DNA from 2 places in the Corynebacterium camporealensis genome. Region 2 is predicted to be linked to the other one. Evidence: predicted binding sites of a transcription regulator. Region 2 holds the regulator's gene; the other holds the start of a gene.
The links. Region 2 encodes LexA, which represses DNA repair genes until DNA is damaged. Its sites were predicted from a motif close to CGAACANNTGTTCG; they were not measured.
Positions count from the first base shown of each region.

Region 1: a site for LexA is predicted at 4,236-4,249, ahead of UL81_RS07775 (SAV_6107 family HEPN domain-containing protein). Genes of this name have one in related genera too.

Region 1 covers NZ_CP011311.1:1,658,042-1,668,347, reverse strand. The annotation lists gene UL81_RS07800 (protein kinase domain-containing protein) at 1-560, opposite strand, end outside; gene UL81_RS07795 (Rv2175c family DNA-binding protein) at 611-988, shown strand; gene UL81_RS07790 (alpha-(1->6)-mannopyranosyltransferase A) at 957-2,477, opposite strand; gene UL81_RS07785 (polyprenyl synthetase family protein) at 2,484-3,575, opposite strand; gene UL81_RS07780 (GNAT family N-acetyltransferase) at 3,593-4,177, opposite strand; gene UL81_RS07775 (SAV_6107 family HEPN domain-containing protein) at 4,326-4,754, shown strand; gene UL81_RS07770 (DUF3040 domain-containing protein) at 4,874-5,287, shown strand; gene UL81_RS07765 (HNH endonuclease signature motif containing protein) at 5,348-6,472, opposite strand; gene mraZ (division/cell wall cluster transcriptional repressor MraZ) at 6,906-7,340, shown strand; gene rsmH (16S rRNA (cytosine(1402)-N(4))-methyltransferase RsmH) at 7,486-8,514, shown strand; gene UL81_RS07750 (hypothetical protein) at 8,574-9,311, shown strand; gene UL81_RS07745 (peptidoglycan D,D-transpeptidase FtsI family protein) at 9,535-10,306, shown strand, end outside.
Region 2 covers NZ_CP011311.1:1,457,333-1,467,638, forward strand. The annotation lists gene hrpA (ATP-dependent RNA helicase HrpA) at 1-2,714, shown strand, start outside; gene nrdR (transcriptional regulator NrdR) at 2,711-3,169, opposite strand; gene UL81_RS06835 (hypothetical protein) at 3,212-3,598, opposite strand; gene lexA (transcriptional repressor LexA) at 3,810-4,517, shown strand; gene UL81_RS06845 (DeoR/GlpR family DNA-binding transcription regulator) at 4,784-5,569, shown strand; gene ptsP (phosphoenolpyruvate--protein phosphotransferase) at 5,566-7,257, opposite strand; gene UL81_RS06855 (1-phosphofructokinase family hexose kinase) at 7,433-8,395, shown strand; gene UL81_RS06860 (PTS fructose transporter subunit IIABC) at 8,416-10,306, shown strand, end outside.

The DNA.
Region 1 (10,306 bases), 200 kb from region 2:
TCCTCACCGGTAACCTGCTCCGGGGCCAAATAGGACACCGTGCCCACGATGTGGTCGGAGTTGACGTGCGCATTGCTCACACGCACCAAACCAAAATCGCCGACCTTCACCCGGCTACCAGAAGTAATCAGCACGTTGTCAGGCTTGATATCTCTATGCACTAAGCCTGTGCGGTGCACTTCGTCCAAACCAGCCAGCACCGAGCGCATCACGCCGATGGCCGCATACGGAGGCAGGGGACCTTCTTCGGCGAGCAACTCGCGGAGGGTGCCGCCATCGATAAGTTCCATGATGAGATAAATCGGCTCGCCGTCTGCAGAAAAGTCATGCACGCCGACCAGATTCGGGTGCTGCAGACGCGCCATCGCCCTGGCCTCGCGCTCGAAACGCTGGACGAAGACCGGGTCGTCTTCGAACTCTTCATGCATGACCTTCGCGGCCACGGCACGACCTAAACGCATATCTACGCAGCGATACACCGTGGACATGCCACCCTTTGCGATTGGGGAGTCCACCCGATAGCGGCCTTCGAGAATATCGCCTACGTCCAACCTTGTCATGCACCCCAGTATGGCTGATTCCAGCGCGAAGGGAAATCAGGGTTAAGGTGGTGTCTGTGACTACTAGCGAGAAAAACTTAGAAGAACTGCTGGCCGGCGAGCAGATGCTCACGCTTGCCGATGTCGCCGAGAAACTCGACCTGCCCATTACCCGCGTCCATGACTTGATGCATGCGCGCAAGTTCATCGCCTGGCGCAACCCGGAGGGCACCCGCTTGGTCCCGGCGTTGTTTTTCAACGACAAGGGCGTCATTTCCAAGCACGTTACCGGGGTTATCACAGTGCTTAGCGATGGCGGCTACGACGACGAAGCCATCCTGGCCCACCTGTTTACCGAGGACGATTCCTTGCCTGGCCGCCCGATTGACGGCCTGCACGGGCATTTGGCGCGCGAGGTTATTCGGCGCGCGCAGGCGATGGCTTTTTAGTTTTTTCGTCTTCCTTTTCTCCCGCTTGCGGCCACCCCGCAAGCGCCCACTGGGTGATAAACCACGTAGCGATCGCCATGCCGAGGACCCACCACCAGTTGTAGAGCTGGTGGTTGCCGTCGCTGGCAAAGGCCAGGCCGATAAAGACCGAGGCGCCGGTGGCCAGCTTAATCAGCCAGGATGGCGGGCGGAAGGTACCCAGCAGCGTCAACACCGAGACGTAGTACCAGGGCAGGGTGACCGAGTTGAAAATAAACGCCACTTGGTAGGCCGCCGCGGTGCCCATAATCGCTGTCCGCGCGTTGTGGCGGCTCAGCCACCACACAGCCACCAGGCCCACCAGCATGAAGACCGTGGCGATGGTGCGCAGGACCTCCAGGACCGCGTTGTAGCTAATATCCGGGTTAATCACCTGCAGCAGCGGCGCGATGATGTCTGTCAGCAGCGTCGGACCGGCCAGCGGGTTAATGACCTTCGAGTTGCCGGTAATCTCGGATAGCCAACCCCACGTGAGCCCCGAGGCCCATGTGATCACCGCCAGCGCAATGACAATCTCCACCACGGCCACGATGCCGGAGACCACAAACACACCTGCCTGCTTGGCAAACGACGCCTTGCCCGCATAGTGCTGGACCATCAACCAGACGATAAACGGCATCGCAATCAGTGCCGTCGCCTTCATTGCCACGGCAATACCGACCAGAATCAGTGCGATGTGGAAGCGCTGGTGCAGTGCAGCCAGCAGGCCAATAGAAACCAACGCGACCATCGTGGATTCGTTGTGCATGCCACCAATCAAGTGCAGCACAACCACCGGATTGGCCACGCCCAGCCACAGCGCTAATGCCGCATTACCGCCGAGCTTCCGCGCAATGCGTGTGACCGCCCACGCAATACCCACAAAGCCCAGCACCGAGATGACCTTGTAGACAATCATTCCGGCAGCAACATTGTCGCCCACCAGGCGCGTCACCCCTTCGCCCATCCATAAGTGCAGCGGGCCATAAGGAGTCGTCGTATTACGCCAGTCCGGGGAGACCTCCAACAGGAACGGTCCCGGATTAACTGCCGGGCCTTCCGTATAGGGGTCGAAGCCATCGCGGACCATCGCACCTTGCATCAGGTACGAGTACACATCGCGCGAGGCCAGCGGTGCAGCCAGCAGCAGGGGAGCAGTCCAGGCGATGAGCATGGTGCGGATGCGTCGATAAGCATCGGGCATCTCACCGCGCAGATGCGGCACAATCACCTGACGTGCCGCCAGCACCCACGCCAGCACCAGCGCAATCAGGCCAATCCAATAGGCCAGCATGCCCAGGTTGCGCCCGTGGCCATAGGCCAAAAAGCCAATGTTGAGAGCTTCTAAAAGCCCGCCCTGGTTACGCGTCGCGCCCCCCGAAAAGGACGCGAACAACAGCACCACTGAGCCGAACACGCCCAGCGGCAGCGCGCCGGGGACTGTGAAGCTATACGTCTTGCGTTTATCCATGACGTTCTACGCGCGCCGCGCCGTGGCCTTGTGGGCAAGTTCTTCCAGCGTCGCCGTGACCTCATCGGAGACGTCCGCTGCGCGCAGATGGTTCAGCCCCGACTCAGTCAACCGAGCAATACGCTTTTCGATGAGCCCAGGAGCCCCCGAATCCTCAATAATCTGCGACAACTTCGCCAATTCTTCTGGCTCGCTCACATTGCCCACACCAGCGCGCAACGTCGCAGCCGCAGACGGGTCCTTCTCGTCGAGTTCCTGTAACGCGAGTGCTAGCAGCACGGTACGCTTGCCTTCGCGCAGGTCATCGCCAGCTGGCTTGCCGGTAACAGAAGGGTCACCGAACACGCCAAGCTGGTCGTCGCGGAGCTGGAAAGCAATGCCGATATCGCGCCCATAGCCGCGGAAGGCGTCGATGAGGTGGGAGGGGGCATCGGCAAGCGCGGCTCCAATGTGTAGCGGGCGCTCGATGGTGTAGGCGGCAGTCTTGTAGCGGTTGACCGCATCGGCCAGCTCAACGGACTCCGAGCCCTGAGCTTCCAAAGTGATGTCGAGCAGCTGGCCGCCGATAACCTCGGTGCGCATGGCACGCCACGGCTCGCGCACGCGTTGGAGCGCAGCAGCCGAGAGACCGGAATCCTGCAGCATGTCCTCACTCCAGGCCAAAGCCAGGTCACCGACCAAAATTGCCACCGACTGGCCGAAAAACTCCGGCGAACCCTGATAGCCGGCCTCCCAGTGCAGCGCAGCCACCCCGCGGTGCACGGTCGGATTTCCGCGGCGGGTATCGGAGGCGTCGATGATGTCGTCGTGAATCAGCGCGCAAGCTTGGATGAACTCCAGGGATGCCGCAGCACGCAACACGGCCTGCGGGTCCTCGTCGCCATCGAGACCGTCGGCGCCAATGAAACCTGCCCAGGCATACAGCGGACGAATGCGCTTGCCGCCGCCGAGTACGAAATCTTCCAGAAACTGCGTTGCCTGCGTAACCGGCTGCCCAATCTCGGCGACCTGAGGACGCCGGGCCTCCAAGAACTCAGATAAGAGCTCCTGGGTGGTGGAGGGGACATCGGCAAGCGAGGGCACATTCGGGAAAGTCACAGTAGCTACGATACCGTCTAGCTTTCCGGAGATTGCTCAACCCTCGGGTGTAGTGGCAGCGTGGCGACTAAAATGGCGAAACCGCGCGTATCGGCCGGGTAGCGCAGATTGCGCAGAAAATCGACGAAACCTAAATGCCGGTAGAGCCCGAAAGCGTTGTTCTGCTCGCCGTCGACTTCCGGGGTGGACAGCAGGCAATGCCGCGCGGGGGCATTCCACAGCAGGTTCTGTGCTAATTGCTTGCCGATGCCCCGTCCCTGACACCTGGGCAGCACATGAATCTCGGCGAGCTCAAAGTAGTTTTGGAGCACTTTGGCCTGGGCGGCAGTAGGGCCGCCTTCTTTGACTAATCCGCGGCGCAGTTGCTGATCCCACCAGGTATCAGGGGAGCCGATAAAGCCATAGGCCATGCCGACCACGCCGGTGTCGTCTTCGGCGATGACAGTCTGGAAGCCGGCGCGTTGCATGTCGTTGCGCCAGCCGCGCACACTTTTGGCGTGGATGCTGGGGGAGTAGTCCATGGCTTCGATGTAGATATCGACAAGCTGGGGAGCCAGCAGTGAAAACTCCCGGGGGGTTAAGCGGCGGATTGCGTAAGTCACAGTATCTATCACAGCAAAAACTGAAAGGTGCCGCAATAAGTTCTGTGCGCAGGATTTTCGAAGAAATATTCGAACACATGAGCTAAAATGAAGTTAGGATGTCCGGATCGGCTTTTAGGTTGTAAGTCAGAAGAAAAGGAGGCAGGTCATGGCACAGATTATTTCCGCACAGTCCAAGTTCACGGGTGGTCCGGCAGGCAAGCGCGATCGTTTCTTGTTCCAGGCCCAGGACCTCCTGCGCCGGGCACAAGGTTGTGCTGCTGAGGCCAAGTGGGATGAGGCGTTGGAATATGCCTACCAGGCGGGTCTGCGCACTGCGGGTGCGCGCGTGGCGGTTTCTGCTGTGGCGAAGCGTCGCCGGCTGCCGTCGAGTGCTTGGGAGCGTTTGGCTTTGGTTTCTGCCACAGACAAAGAGTGGGCGAAAGAATTTAAGGCTTATTCTCGTCCGCGTTCGCGTGTGGCGACCGGCCTGGATGATATGCCTGATGAAGCGCTGGTGTGGTCGCTGTTAGACCTGGTGGCGCGCTTTATCGATGCCACGGAAGCCGAGATTGGTTTCGGCTCGCTGGTTGCTTAAATCCTTGCGAGTGCACCTGATTTTTAGGATAGCTGTATTTACGGGAACTAAGTGATTACTCTGGGCGTTGTATAGGTGTAAACCCTCATCTCTGTGCCCGACCCTAAGTTGGAGGAACAATGTCCCTTTCCGAGCAGGAGCAGCGCGCTCTCCGAGAAATTGAGCGGTCATTGCTTGCCGATGACCCCAAGTTTGGCGCCTCCGTATCCGAATCCTCCTCGAGTTTTGGCGGCGACGGCGGCGGAGCAATCACGCTGCGCGGTGTGGCACTGGTTGTGCTGGGCCTGGTCGTCATGATTGGCGGCGTGGCGCTTGCGCAGCAAAGCCTGTGGTTTGTCGCACTGTCCGTACTCGGCTTCTTGCTGATGTTCGGCGCTGGCGTATGGATGCTGCGCGGGGATTCTTCCTCGTCTAAGTCCAACAAGTCCGCCAAGTCGTCGAAGAAGAGCAACAAGCAGCGCTCCTCCTCCAAGCAGGGTGGAGTCAGCTCCAAGATGGAAGAGAATTTCCGTCGTCGCTTTGAAGAGCGTTAAAAGCTCGCACGTTTAGCCCCGCACCTTTGTTAGGTGTGGGGCTTTGTTGTGCTTTGAAGGCTAGATGAGGTGCATCGCGCCGAGCTGGCTGACCGGATGCGGGTTGGTCCGCGGCGGTTTTCTGCCCGGTGGGTGGTAGACCACGTGGCCGTTTTCTCTACTTATCCACCCGCGGTGCGGATAGTTCGGCGCGCCGGGATGTTTCGGCAGGTTATTGGGGTCGATGCTGCCGATAAGCCCGTTGTGGTAGCGGCATAACATCGTCAGGTTGGTCGGGGTGGTCTCTCCGCCGCGGTTGTGGGCGACGATGTGGTGGACCTCGCAGTTATCGCCGGGTTCTTTGCAGTCCTCCCAGGCGCAGACGAGCTGTTCGGAAATGGCCATGAGGCGCTGTTTGAAACTCGCCGAGCGCGTCCGGTAGAGATTCACCGGCCCGGCCACCGGGTGGAAAAGTCCGGCGAAGATGTCCTCGCCCAAGTGCCCTGCTAGGTGGTGGGCGAGCCAGTCCGCACCGGTCATAATCGTGCCATCAGAGCAGCCGAGCTTTACCTCATCGCCCTTGCCGGCGATGATCTGGAAGAACTCCTCTAGTCCGATAGCAATGACCGTGCGATAGGCCGGCTCGACCAACGTGGACTGGCTGTTGACCAGTTCCCAAAAGGCGTCGGCGCGGCGGCGAGCACGCGGAATGGACTCGTCCTTCGGTGCTGCAGCATCCAGCGTCTTGCGCAGCTGCGCAATGCGAGAGGCCTCATCGCGAATGTGCAGGCTCCAGATGTTCTCGTCGTGCTGGGTGATACTCACGCCGCGCTCGGGGGAGCGGGGCTCGACATAATTCTCCTGACGAGTCTTGGCATAAGTAATCATCTCGTCCACGCTGCCGGAAAAGCGCAACAGCTCTAAGCGAAATTCCCACTGGCGCGCAGGGGTGGCAGCACGCCGGGCAAAGCGGTCGATGTGGACCAGTCGAGAGATGGAGTAGCCCTCGGCAGCCAGCCGGGCATCGTCTTGTTTGCGGGTGAACTTCGTCGCGCCGAAATAGACGTGCGCGAGGGTGGCCCAGCGCTTGACTTCGCGCAGGGATAAATCGAGCACCTCCGCAACCATGCCGGGCGAGCGCAGGCTATCGCGCAGCATGTCGAGCCCGGTGTGCCGGGCTGCGGTGGGGGATGCAAACTGTGTCATGCCCGTCACAGTAGCCGCGTTTCCGCAGGTAGGCAACGGTTTGTGGGATTGTTCTCATTTTCGAAATTTTCGGATCCTTTTGGCCATTTCGGCAGTCTAACCAGAGAGGGGATCTACTCATCTAAAAATTCCCCACTTTCCCCCACCACGGCACCCCCGGCACTGTGCGTTAGTAACAGAAGACATCCCAAATCTCAGCTAAGTTACTAAAATCGCCTCACAATTCACCCCTTGTCAAGACCTGCCGGGGAATTTCCCCCACCGCAATTTCGAGGCTCTACCAGGGTTTTCAAAAATTACATCAACGTAACACGCCGCGCTAAGTGTCCCCGGTGGGGGAAAGTGGGGTAGAGTGGGGCGCAGCGGAGAGGTGTGGTGCCTGTTCGCTTCCGAGGAATCCGGATGTCGCAAGTTGAGGAAAGGTGGTCCCGGGATGTTTCTGGGAACCTACACTCCAAAACTTGATGACAAAGGACGCCTCACGCTCCCGGCGAAGTTTCGTGACGAACTAGCTGGCGGCCTGATGGTCACCAAAGGGCAGGACCACTCGTTGGCGGTGTATCCGCGCGAGGAGTTCGCTCAAAGGGCCAGAAAGGCGGCGGCTGTCTCGCGTACGAATCCGGAGGCTCGTGCGTTTATTCGTAACTTGGCAGCAAGTGCGGATGAGCAAAGGCCGGATGGCAATGGTCGTATTACGTTGTCGGCAGGTCATCGCGAGTATGCGGGTTTGTCGAAGGAGTGCGTGGTGGTCGGCTCAGTCGACTTTTTGGAGATTTGGGACGCAGCCGCCTGGGCTGAATACCAGTCACAAACTGAAGATGCTTACTCGGCAGCAGATGCCGATGACGTACTTGCTGGGCTGCTTTAGGGCGGCATCGTTAAGCGAAGAGTGCGTGTACGGACTCTGCCCGAGGTGGATGCTCTGGTGTACTTCCCCGACATCAGAAACCTGCCTCGGACAGGGCTCTATACGCACTCAATTTTTATCTCTAGCGGAAGGGGGCGTGGTCCTCATGGTCAACTATAACGTTGCAGCTAACCATGGCCATGTCCCTGTCATGCGCGAACGCATGGCAGATTTGCTTTCTGCACCCGTGCACATGCTTGCCGATGCCGCCATCATCATCGACGGCACCCTCGGCGCCGGCGGGCACACCGAGTATTTCTTGAATGAGTTCCCGCAGGCGCGCGTGATTGGCATTGACCGCGATAAGGCAGCGCTGAAGCAGGCAACTAAGCGCCTGGAGAAATTCGGTGAGCGCTTTACACCGGTCAATGCCCGTTTCGACGATTTGGGGGTCGCCATCACGCAAGGTGATGGAGACGTTTTTGAGGTAGCGCGCGAGCACGGAATCGCTGGCGCGCTTTTTGATCTCGGTGTCTCGTCGATGCAGCTGGACCAGGCAGAGCGCGGGTTTGCGTATGCGCAGGATGCGCCGCTGGATATGCGCATGGATCCGAGCAAGGGCATTACTGCAGCAGAGGTGCTGAATACCTACTCGCATGGTGACTTGGCACGCGTGCTCAAGGTCTATGGCGATGAGCGTTTCGCCGGCAAGATTGCTTCTGCGGTTCTCAAAGAGCGCGAGAAGGAGCCTTTTGAGAATTCCGCGCGCTTGGTGGAGTTGCTCTACGCGACGATTCCGGCTGCGGCACGCCGTACCGGAGGACACCCGGCAAAGCGCACCTTCCAGGCGCTGCGCGTCGAGGTCAACCGCGAGCTCGAGGCGATTGAACAGGTCCTCCCCGTCATCGCCAACGCGCTGAGCGTTGGCGGTCGTGCGGTGTTTATGAGTTATCAGTCGTTGGAGGATCGCATCGTTAAGCGTGCGTTCAAGGAACTGACCACCTCGAAGACTCCTGCAGGCCTGCCGATGGATCTGCCGGGTACCGCTGCGCAGTTTAAGACCGTGACTCGTGGGTCGGAAAAGGCCAGCGAGGAAGAAATCGCAGAGAATTCGCGTGCGGCGTCGGTGCGCGTGCGCGCTATCGAAAGACTCGACGGCGACGTGGAGTTTCGCCCACCGGGAGGTGCGCGATGAGTCCGACATCAACTTTTGACACCACCAATCGAAATCGCGACAGAGAGGGCAAACGCAGCATGGGCGCCAGCCGAGATTTCACCACCGGAGCAGACGGCGGAGCAGGCACTGGTCTGCTGGAGCGTCCGCGTCGCGGTGCGCAGTCGACGACTCCGACGCGTCCTAGCCGCAGGGTTCATCGCCCGGAGGTCCCGCAGCGCCGCAACAAGCGTTTAGGTTCCAAGCAGGTTGTCAGCTACCGCGGTCGCCGGATGGGCCCGCCGCGCAAGGACCCGGCGATTTTCCGCCTGGCGGTCATCGCGATTGGCATGGTCATCGCTGGTGTGGCCGTCGCGATGTGGCTATCTGGTCTGTCCACGGCACAGACCTTCAAGATTCAGCAGCTCACTGTCCAGGAATCCCAGCTGAGCAACCAGGTCGAAACGCTCAATCGCGATTTGGAGAACGTGCGTTCTTCGGCTGATGTCGCGCGCCGCGCCAATGACATGAACATGGCCGTTCCGGTGCAGCCCGGCGTGGTGGAAGTTAATGAAAATGGCGACATTAACGAACAGCGCCCGGCGGATGGAGCTACAGAATCTATCATCGATGTGAATGGAGAACCCGTCCGCCCGGGACGAGCATCCAGTGACCCGAACGAGACCTCGGACGTGTCCGATTCGCTGTCTGCGGTACCGCAGGGCCAGCAGAACGCGCGACAGTCTGACGACGAGGACCGTGAGGGCAGCACTGACGATGCCGACGCGGCTGACGATGCCGCACCGGCCCAGCCGTTGCAGGCTCCGTACTCCAACTAGGCGGTGTAGAACCTACATGGCCTTTACCTGACACGATGTTCTAGAAAGGTGACCTAGCTCAGTGACACCACCGAATCGCGGCGGAGGGCGTAATCCGCGCGGATCCCGGCCACAGCGCGCCGGCGTGGCTGGTTCTGCTAGGGCGGGGCACCAGGGGCATCGTCAAGCAGCAGCTCCGAAGCCTGCCAGCAGGGTCAAGGCCAACCCGCGGCAGAAGGAATTGATGGCCCAGCGCATCAACATTGTTGTGGCGATCCTGGGCGTGATTTTGCTGGTTCTCGTCGGCCGTTTGGCATGGGTGCAGCTCGCCTGGGGCCCGGACCTGGCCGCTAAGGCGGAAGCGCAGCGATCCCGCGTGTACATCGAACCTGCCCGCCGCGGTGAGGTCGTCGACCGCGAAGGCCAGCGCCTGGCCTACACCATGCAGGCCCGCTCCCTGACTGTGTCGCCGACGCGCCTGCGTTCGGAGCTGCGCGAGCAAGCCGAACTCGAAGCCCGCTCCGAAGGTATCTGGGGCGGCAAGTCCGAAGATGAGCGCAAGGACTACCTCGACGACGAGCTGGACAAGCGCCTGGAAGCAATGGCCGATGGCATCCCGCGCATAATGAAGGACGCGGGAGTGGATACCGACGACGTCGACGACGACCAGATCATGGACAAGCTCAACGCCGATACCGAATACGAGGTGCTCGTGCGCAACCTCGACCCGGATGTTGCCGTGGAGATTTCCCAGGAATTCCACGGTCTCGCTGCCGACCACCAGGATATTCGCCAGTATCCGAATGGTGCGATTGCTGAAAACGTGATCGGCAAGGTCTCCATGGACGGCCAGGGCCAGTTCGGTTTTGAAGCATCTGGCGACGGTTCGCTCACCGGCATCGATGGCCGCTCCACCGAGGATGTTTCCACCGACGGCCAGCCCATCCCGGGCACGCTTCGAGATGAGGTGCCAGCGGTCGATGGCAAGAACGTCACCTTGACTCTGGACCTGGACC
Region 2 (10,306 bases):
GCTCGGGTCGTTGCGGTCGTGTCGCCGACGGCATTGCTATCCGCCTGTATTCGGAGCAGGACTTCGAATCCCGCCCGGAATTTACTGACCCGGAAATCCTGCGCACTAACCTCGCGAGCGTCATCTTGCAAATGGTCTCGCTGCGCTTGGGCGATATTTCCGACTTCCCCTTCATCCAGCCACCTGCGCAGAAGGCTGTGCGCGATGGTCTGTTGCTGCTGCATGAACTGGGTGCCTTGGATGGCAGTGAAAAGCACGGCCTGCCGGTACTGACCAAGGTGGGCAAAGACTTAGCCCGCATCCCAGTCGACCCACGCATGGCTCGCATGCTGGTTGAGGCTGCCCGTTCCGGTTGCTTGGACGATGTCATCGTCATCGTGGCTGCTATGACCATTCAGGACGTGCGTGAGCGCCCCCTGGAATTCCAGGCTCAAGCCGACCAGAAGCACGCCCGCTTCAAGGACAAGACGTCGGACTTTTTGTCGATGCTCAAGCTGTGGGACTACGTGCAAGAAACCCGCAATGAGAAAAGCGGTAATGCCTTCCGCAAACTGATGAAGGCTGAGTTCCTGCACTACATGCGTATCCGCGAGTGGTTCGACCTGGTGCGCCAGCTGCGCGATGTTGCCAAGCAACTCGGCTGGACCACCCGCGATAAGGAAGCCACCGAGCGCCGCCCAGACGATATTCACTTAAGCCTGCTCTATGGCTTGCTGTCGAACATCGGTGCCCGCGATGGCAATTCCAAGGAATTTCAGGGTGCGCGCAATACGCGTTTCCTCATCTTCCCCGGATCCTCGCTATCGAAAAAGCCCCCGGAGTTCGTCATGGCTGCCGAACTCGTGGAGACCTCCCGCCTATGGGCACGCGATGTTGCTGCCATCGATCCGACCTGGGTAGAAAAGCTGGGCGCTAACCTGCTCAAGCACAACTACTCCGACCCCATCTGGTCGCGGAAGCGTTCCTCCGCTCTGGTGACGCAACGCTCCACGCTCTACGGCGTGACCGTGGTCGCGGACCGTCAAGTGCCTTATCACCGTGTGGATCCGGTTGCGGCACGCGAGATGTTTATTCGCCACGCACTCATCGAAGGTGACTGGAACACCCACCACCACTTCTTCCACGACAATGCTCAAAAACTAGAAGAAGCCGGCGAGTTTGAGGACAAAGCCCGTCGCCGCGGTCTCGTGGTCGATGAAGACGTTCTCTTCGACTTCTACGACCAGCGCCTGCCGGAGAAAATCACTACCGGACGCCACTTCGATTCCTGGTGGAAGAAAAAGCGCAAGCAACAACCTGACTTGCTCGACTTTGATCCTTCCAACCTGGTGGAAGACACCCAGGACATCACTGAAGAAGCTTTCCCGGACCGCTGGCTGTCTGGTTCCATCGACTACGACCTGCAGTACAAGTTCGAACCTGGCGACCCGCTCGATGGTGTCACCATGCTCGTTCCTGTCCCACTGCTTGCCGGCCTGGATCCCGAAGGCACCGACTGGCTCGTCCCGGGTCTGCGCCAGGAATTAGTCACGGAGATGATTCGCTCGCTGCCAAAGGCCCTGCGCCGCAGCGTAGTTCCGGCACCGGAGTTCGCCGACCGTGCGCTGGAGCGCCTTATTCCTTACCAGGGTTCTTTGGCGCAGCAGCTTGCCGATGTCTTACGTGAGCTTGGTGGTCATGGCATCAACGCCAGCGACTTCCGTCCTTCCGCACTGCCGCCGCATCTGCAGATGAACTTTGCGGCGGTAAACAAGAAGGGCAAGATCATCGACTCCGATCGCGACCTTGCCGCTCTTGTCGAGCGCCAAGCAGGACACATCAAGTCCTCGGTCTCGCGTGTGGGCAGCAAGTCTGAAGCACCTGCGGTCAAGGAATGGACCAAGGAGAACCTCGGCACCATCGACGAGGAAGTCACCACGGTCGTCGACGGTCACGAGGTCACCGCCTATCCGGCGCTCGTGGCGACCGAAGAAGGCGTGGAACTGAAGGTTCACCCGACCAAGGCTGCTGCCGAAGCATCCATGATCACCACCACGCTGACGCTGTTGATGAAGGACATCTCCGTCAACGCACAACAGATGGTCAAAGGCCTTCCACTCCAGCAACGCGTGGCGGTGGACTCCTATCCACACGGTGGTGTGCAGGGCCTGGTCAACGACGCACGCATTGCCGCAATCCGCGACCAAATGATGGAAGCAGGCGGGCCGGTGCGTTCCCCCGAAGAGTTCGAAGCACTCAAGAACAAGGTCAAGCCCGCTGTTCCCGGTGCTGTACGCCAAGCAATCGTGGCCATTGCACCAGGACTGGTGGAGTACTCCAACCTCAAGGCGGAGCTTGCCAAGTGGGAAGGCCCAGCTATCGACGATATGAACGCACAACTGGACTTCCTGCTCCCCCGCAATGCGATTACCGTGCACGGTATGGCTCACCTGCGGCATCTCCCCCGTTACCTGCAGGCAATGAGCATCCGTCTCGATGAGATGGCCACCGACCCGGATCGCGACGCTGACCGCCAGGCAGAAGTCGATGAGGCAAAGGCGTATCTGAAAAATCGCCTGCGTGGCCTTCCATCAGGACGAGAAAAGACCCGTCAGGTCAAGGACATCTACTGGATGACTGAAGAACTACGCGTCTCACTGTTCGCACAGCGACTGGGCACCGCGCACGCAGTGTCCCTACGGCGCGTACAAAAGGCAGTAGATAAGCTGCGCTAAAAGTCTTCGCGATCGCGTCGGCGCATAAGGCGAATCTCAGATTCGAAGTCGTCGGCGCTTTCGAAGGACTTATACACAGAAGCAAAGCGCAGGTAGGCAACCTCATCGAGGTCGCGCAGTGGCTCCAGAATAGCTAGGCCAATGTCATTGGCATTGACCTGCGAGGAGCCATGATGGCGAACAGTTTCTTCGACCTGCTGGGCAAGCTTTTTCAGCGAGTCATCGGAGACATCGCGGCCCTGGCAGGCACGGCGGACACCGCGAATGAGTTTGTCGCGGCTGAAAGGTTCCGCCAGGCCGTTGCGTTTGACGACGAGAAGCACGGCCTTTTCCACCGTGGTGAAGCGTCCCTTGCACGATGCGCATTCACGGCGGCGGCGAATCGAGGTGCCTGCATCGACTACGCGCGAATCAATAACGCGTGATTGTTCATTGTGACAAAAGGGGCAATACACGGCGGAGGCTACCTCACAAGCTGACGGAAATAACTGTCAGCTTTAGTGTACGTCGGCAGAAACCACTGCCCCGACGGAGGCACCCGTTGCCGGAACGTCGGCTGGTTCGCTAGCGCCACCCAAACCGGCAGCTACAGTGCCGAAGAATACTGCACCACCAAAAACGGCACCCAGAAGATAGTTACCTATGTTCGAAGAAGTACGACGCTGGTTTACGCGATTAGCCGATTTCTGTACACCTGGTAACTCTGTTCGATTCGAACGGGCCTCACCGATGCGCAGTGTGCGAACACTGGATGCAGGATGCGAGTAACGCGAGGTGTAAGAAGCCCCAGGACGGATATCCCACACGGCTGCAGGAGGAACGACAGATGCCTGCGGAGAACGACGTGCGGAGCGGCGGTTTTGCGGGTCAAGTGCGAGAGTCATTTCTATTTCCTTTCTGAGCCTGCCGTGATGATAAGAAACTTCCCTGACACGGCCGGCCAAGTCATTCGCCAAACTGTTCGAATTAGCTGGTATGTTCGAGTTATAACAGGCGTTCGAAAATTTGTCTAGTCCTAGAACGAAATAGTCGAACATTTGTCCAGAACGTGATAGAAATGTAAGAAAGCACTTGACCCCCGCCTGAGGAGGCACCATGGCTCGCAAACCCGTCAAACCGACCGGCAAGCCCAACGAAGATTCACTCTCCGATCGCCAACGGCGCATTCTGGATGTGATTCGGGATGCCGTGATGCTGCGCGGTTACCCGCCAAGCATCCGTGAGATCGGTGATGCGGCAGGCCTGCAGTCGACCTCCTCGGTGGCGTACCAGCTCAAGCAGTTAGAAGAAAAGGGCTTCCTGCGCCGCGACCCGAACAAGCCACGTGCGGTGGATCTGCGCAATTACAACAATGAGGAAGCTCCGCGAAAGAACTCCCGCAAGCCAGTGGCAACCACTGAGGACACCCCACCGGAGGATTCTGAGGCTGCTTCTTACATTCCGGTCGTTGGTCGCATTGCAGCGGGTTCCCCAATTACTGCAGAAGAAAACATCGACACCTACTTCCCTATGCCGGGCGACATCCTCGGCGGTGGCGAGCTGTACATGCTGCAGGTGGTCGGTGACTCCATGCATGATGCGGGCATCTTCGATGGCGACTGGGTTATTGTGCGCTCCCAGGCCGTTGCTGAGGAAGGCGAATTCGTCGCGGCACTGCTCGATGGCGAAGAGGCTACGGTCAAGGAATTCCACCGCGACTCCTCCGGTGTGTGGCTGCTGCCGCACAATGACGCCTACTCGCCTATCAAGGGCGATGAAGCAGAAATCATGGGCAAGGTCGTCTCTGTCTTCCGCAAGCTTTAATCCTCCCCCTTTATCGGGCACTCCACGGATGTGGGCTGCCTTTTTCTTACCCCTGTACCCCCACCGCCGATTATTGGCGTCTACCTTGGCTTTTGGGGTTACTCCCGCTGCGAAACTTTTTGCTTGATGTTTATTCATGCCCGAAAGCAGTGGTTGTGTGCGGGGTTTCTGGAACAATAGACCCAGAAAGCAAAATAAACCGGGAGTTACTAGTTCGGACATAACAGTTACCGACACCCCCGCCACACGTCCTACAGGAGGGGCCGATGTACGCCGAAGAGCGGCGCCGCCAAATTGCTTCCCTGACCGCAGTGGAAGGCCGCGTTAACGTCACCGAGCTTTCGGAGCGTTTCGAAGTCACAGCTGAAACGATTCGTCGTGACTTGGCGGTCCTAGACCGCGAAGGTGTCGTCCACCGCGTGCACGGCGGTGCGGTCGCATCGCAGACCTTCCAGACTGCAGAGCTAACCTTAGATGCTCGTCAGCGCTCCGCCATTGGTGCCAAGGCTTCCATTGCCCGTGCGGCCATGGACTTTTTGCCCCAGGAATCCGGCAGCATCTTCCTGGATGCCGGTTCCACCATTAACGCGATGGCCGACCTTATCAGTCAGCAGCACAACACCTCGCCGTGCACTATCGTGACCAACTCGCTGCCGGTAGCACTCTCCCTGGCAACTGCTGGACTTCCCGAGGTACAACTGCTCGGCGGTACGGTGCGTGCAATTACCCAGGCTGTCGTCGGTGATACTGCGCTGCGCACCATGGCGCTGCTGCGCGCGGATGTCGCTTTCGTCGGCACCAATGCCTTGACCATTGACCATGGACTGTCGACTGCGGATTCGCAGGAAGCAGCCATCAAGTCGGCGTTTATCACCAATGCCCACAAGGTTGTGGTGTTGTGTGACTCGTCGAAGCTGGGTAATGACTACCTGGTTAGCTTCGCCTCTATTCGCGATATTGACGTTGTGATCACAGATTCCGCAGCCCCTGAGACTTTCGTCGAGGAACTGCGGAAGCATGAAATTGAGGTCATTATCGCCGAAGATGACTAGTCACGGTACTTTTCAATCAGCTCGCGCACTGCTTCGCGGGCTTCGCTCGGACCGCTGGAGGCTAGGGCGACATCGGCAAGCTTTTGGCACTGCTCCAAGGTCAGCTCGCTGACCTGTGCGCCCACGCCAGCCAAGGCAGTCGAGGCTGCGGACAGCGAGTTCACGCCCAGACCGGTGAGCACGCAGGCCAGCATCGGATCGGCGGCGGCCTCACCACAGACGCCCACGGGGACGTTGTTGTCATGGCCCACGACGCAGGTGTGCTGAATCAGGCGCAGCACGGCTGGCTGCCACGGGTCAGTGAGATAGGCCAGCTGCGAGGACAGACGATCGGCGGCCATCGTGTACTGGGTCAGGTCATTGGTACCGATGGAGACAAAGTCCAGGTGCGGCATGATGGTATCGGCCATGAGCGCTGCGGCAGGCACCTCAATCATCGCTCCAGCAACCAGGTTGCGCTCCCGGCACAGGCCCGCGAACCACTGCGCTTCAGCTGCGGTGGCCACCATCGGCGCCATCACCCACGTCGGCGCATTGTCGTCGCGGTTTTCTGCGGCCAGAGCAATCGCGTCTAGCTGACGGGTCAGCAAAGCCTCGTTGTCGCGGGCAACACGCAGGCCACGGACACCAAGTGCCGGGTTTTCTTCATCCGACATGGTGGCATAAGAAATCGGCTTGTCCGAACCTGCATCCAGGGTACGAACGACCACCTTGGATTCGGGATAGGCATTGAAGACCTTGGCATAGATGCGAGCCTGTTCTTCCACGGTCGGTTCTTCGCTGGCGGAGAGGAAGGACAGCTCCGTGCGGTAGAGGCCAATACCCTCAGCCACAGAATCAGAAGCGATACGGGCGGCATTGCCGTCAGCGACGTTGGCGAGCAGCTGTACACGGTGACCATCGGCAGTTTCTGCCGGGCCAGTCCACTGGGCGACCTTTTCGGCACGCTCGCGGTACTCGGCAACCGCCTGCTTGGAGGTTTCCTCGTCGGCACCAATGGTCACGTTGCCAACCGCACCGTCGACATAGAGCACCGTGCCGGCTTCAATATCACGCAGGCTCGCGCCCATCGCCACGATGCACGGAATATCGAGCTGGCGCGCGATAATCGCGGTGTGGCTGGTTGGGCCGCCGAGCTCAGTCACCAATGCCTTAATGTGTGCGGTGTCCAAGGTGGCGGTGTCGGCGGGTGCGAGGTCATCGGCAAGCAATACTGCTTCGCCCTCGACTGCTGGCAGGCCTGGTTCCGGCTCACCGCGCAGCTGCGCAATCACGCGGTCACGGACATCTTTTAAGTCTGTGGTGCGCTCTGCCATGATGCCGCCGGCAGCTTCAAACATGGTGACAAACTTGTCAGTTGCACCAACCACGGCGTACTCCGCAGTCTTGCCAGTACGCACACCCTTGCGCACCGCCTTGTGCCAACCGCGGTCCTTGGCCATACGCGAGGTCGCATCAAGGACCTCAGCGGCCTGACCATCGGCACCATTGGCGCGCTGCTCCAGACGGGATGCGACCAGGTCAGCAGCTTCGACAAAGCGATCGAATTCTGCATCGCGCTGTTCTTCGGGCACGGGCGTCGATGCTCCGGGAAGCTCCGGGCGGGGGCGGACCCACACGGCTTCGGCATACGCAATACCGGCTACCACGCCGGTTCCGGAGATGGTGGTTTCCTCAGCAGAACTCATAGTTTTCGCTTCTTTCATCAACGAGGGATCTCTATCTCAAGATCATCACAAAAGCGTCCAAAATGCAACGAAAACCACAAAAAGTGATTGACAAACCAACACAAACAGACAACAATCAGAAACAAACACAAAGTTTCTGTGTGGAAACGGATTTAGCGAAGGTGACGCCCTGACAATGATTTTGACGTTCACTCCCAACCCCAGCATCGATTCCACAATCGAGCTCAGCGAAGCGGTCCAGCCGGGCAACGTGCACCGCGCCTGCCGGGTGATTCAGCAGCCCGGCGGCAAAGGCGTCAACGTTGCCGCAGCCGTGCATTTGGCTCAACGCCCCACCTTGGCGCTCTTCCCGGCTAATGACAACGACATCTTCTTGCACCTCGTCAAAGAATCCGGCCTTCCTTTCCACAACCTGCCCATGTCAGAAGGCGTGCGCGTCAACACCACCGTCACTGACCCCGAGGGTGTCACGACCAAGCTCAACGGCCCGGGCCCACAACTGAAGCCTGAGCTCGCCGATGAGCTCAAGCGCACCTTAGTCAACAAAGCCCACGATGCCTCCTGGGTCGTCCTTGCCGGTTCCCTACCAGGTGGGGTGTCCGAATCCTGGTACTCCGACCTCATCGCCGCCCTGCGTGCGGAGGTCCCCGACGTTCGCATCGCACTCGATACTTCCGATGGTCCGATGCGCGCTGTGGCCAATGAACTGCATCGAGCTGCTCCCGATGTCATTAAGCCCAACGGCATGGAACTTGGCCAGCTTGCCGGTGTCGACGGCCTCGCCTTAGAGCACGCCGCCGCTACCGGCGATTATGAACCGGTTATTTCCGCCGCACGCCTCGTCGTCGCCCGCGGTATTCCGGAAGTACTCGTCACCTTAGGCGCTGCCGGCGCGGTATTGGTGACCGCCGACAACGCCTGGATCGCCACCCCACCTCCTAGTGAGGTGCGCTCGACTGTTGGTGCCGGCGATGCCGCTTTAGCTGGCTATATACTGGCGCGTAGCAGCAACGAAGACTACCCAGCCGCACTGGCGCGCTCGGTGGCCTACGGCACCGCCGCCACCGCCTTGCCTGGAACCCAATTCCCCTCCCCCGACGGCCTGGATATTGCAGGAACCGTCGTTACACCTGAATAAGGCCAAAGGACTTTGTGCCCATGTCTTCCCCGATTATCACCACCGACCTGGTGGCCTTGGACGCTGACTTTGGCAGCAGCGTCGACACTGTTATCACCGAACTTGCCACGCTGGTTCACAACACCGGTCGCGCCAGCGACATCGACGGTCTTGCCCAACCTGCCATCGAACGCGAAAACAAGGCTGGCACTGGCGTACCCGGCAAAGTTGCCATCCCGCACTGCCGTTCGGAAGCCGTCAGCGAACCCACCCTCGCTTTTGCCCGCCTGGCCAAGCCAGTCGATTTCTCTGGCCCTGACGGCGATGCCGAACTCGTCTTCCTCATCGCCGCCCCTGCCGATGGCGGCAAAGCCCACCTGCGCATCCTGTCCAAGCTTGCCCGCGCACTTGTTCGCGACGACTTCCTCAACACCCTGCGCGAAGCAACCACTGCCGACGAAATCGTCACCGCAGTCATGGAGGTCATCAACGCAGAAAAGCCACGCAAGAAGAAGCCGGCCGATAAATCGACCACGACCTCAGCAGGTACCGCAACCGCGGCAGCAGGAACCGCAGCGGCGGCATCGCAAAGCAGCGCATCCACCAGTGATGCCGACACTGACCCGAAGGCAGCGACTGAACAGCAGTCTTCGGGCAAGCGCACCCGCATCGTGGCAGTCACGGCCTGCCCGACGGGTATTGCGCATACCTACATGGCCGCAGATGCGCTAACGCAGACTGCTGACAAACGCGATGACATCGAGTTGTTAGTCGAAACCCAAGGCTCGTCGAATAACGAACCTCTGGCTGACGCTGATATCGATGCTGCTGATGCGGTCATCTTTGCCACGGATGTTGGCGTGCGCGATAAGGAGCGTTTCGCCGGCAAGCCGGTCATTGAATCTGGTGTGAAACGCGCAATCAATGAGCCGTCCGTCATGCTGGATGAAGCAGTTGCTGCAGCGAATAACCCGAATGCCCGCAAGGTTTCCGGCACGAAGTCCAACTCGACTCCGTCTGCTTCAGCGGATGCTGAAGCAGACGCTGGCCTGGGCTGGGGCAAGCGCATCCAGCAGGCAGTGATGACTGGCGTCTCTTACATGGTGCCATTCGTCGCTGCTGGTGGTTTGCTGCTGGCTTTGGGCTTCCTGTTTGGTGGCGCCGACATGGCCAATGGTTGGCAGGCCATTACGACGAATTACTCGTTGACCAACCTGCCGGGCCATGAGGTCGATGTTGATGGCACAATGATGAGCTTTGAACGCGCCGGATTCATGTTGTACTTCGGTGCGGTGCTCTTTGCCATTGGCCAAGCAGCGATGAGCTTTATCGTCGCGGCACTCTCCGGCTTTATTGCCTTTGCTCTGGCCGGCCGTCCGGGTATTGCACCGGGCTTTGTCGGTGGCGCGATTGCTGTGACTTTGGATGCTGGCTTCATCGGTGGTCTGGTCACCGGTTTGCTGGCTGGTCTGGTCGCGATGTGGATTGGTCAGTGGAAGGTCCCGCGCTGGCTGGGCTCACTGATGCCAGTCGTTATTATTCCGCTGCTAGCCTCGCTGGTCGTGGGCTTGGCGATGTACCTGCTGCTCGGCGCCCCACTGGCTGCCATCATGGAAGGCCTGCAGAACTGGCTGTCGTCGATGTCTGGTTCTTCTGCCGTACTGCTGGGCATCATTTTGGGCCTGATGATGTGCTTCGACCTCGGCGGCCCAGTCAACAAAGCGGCGTACTTGTTCGCGACTGCGGGTCTGTCCACGGGCGACCAGGCGTCGATGGAAATCATGGCTGCCGTCATGGCCGCCGGTATGGTTCCACCAATTGCGTTGTCGCTGGCGACCTTCCTGCGCAAGAGCCTGTTTACTCCGGCTGAGCAAGAAAACGGCAAGTCCGCGTGGCTGCTGGGTCTGTCGTTTGTCTCCGAAGGTGCTATCC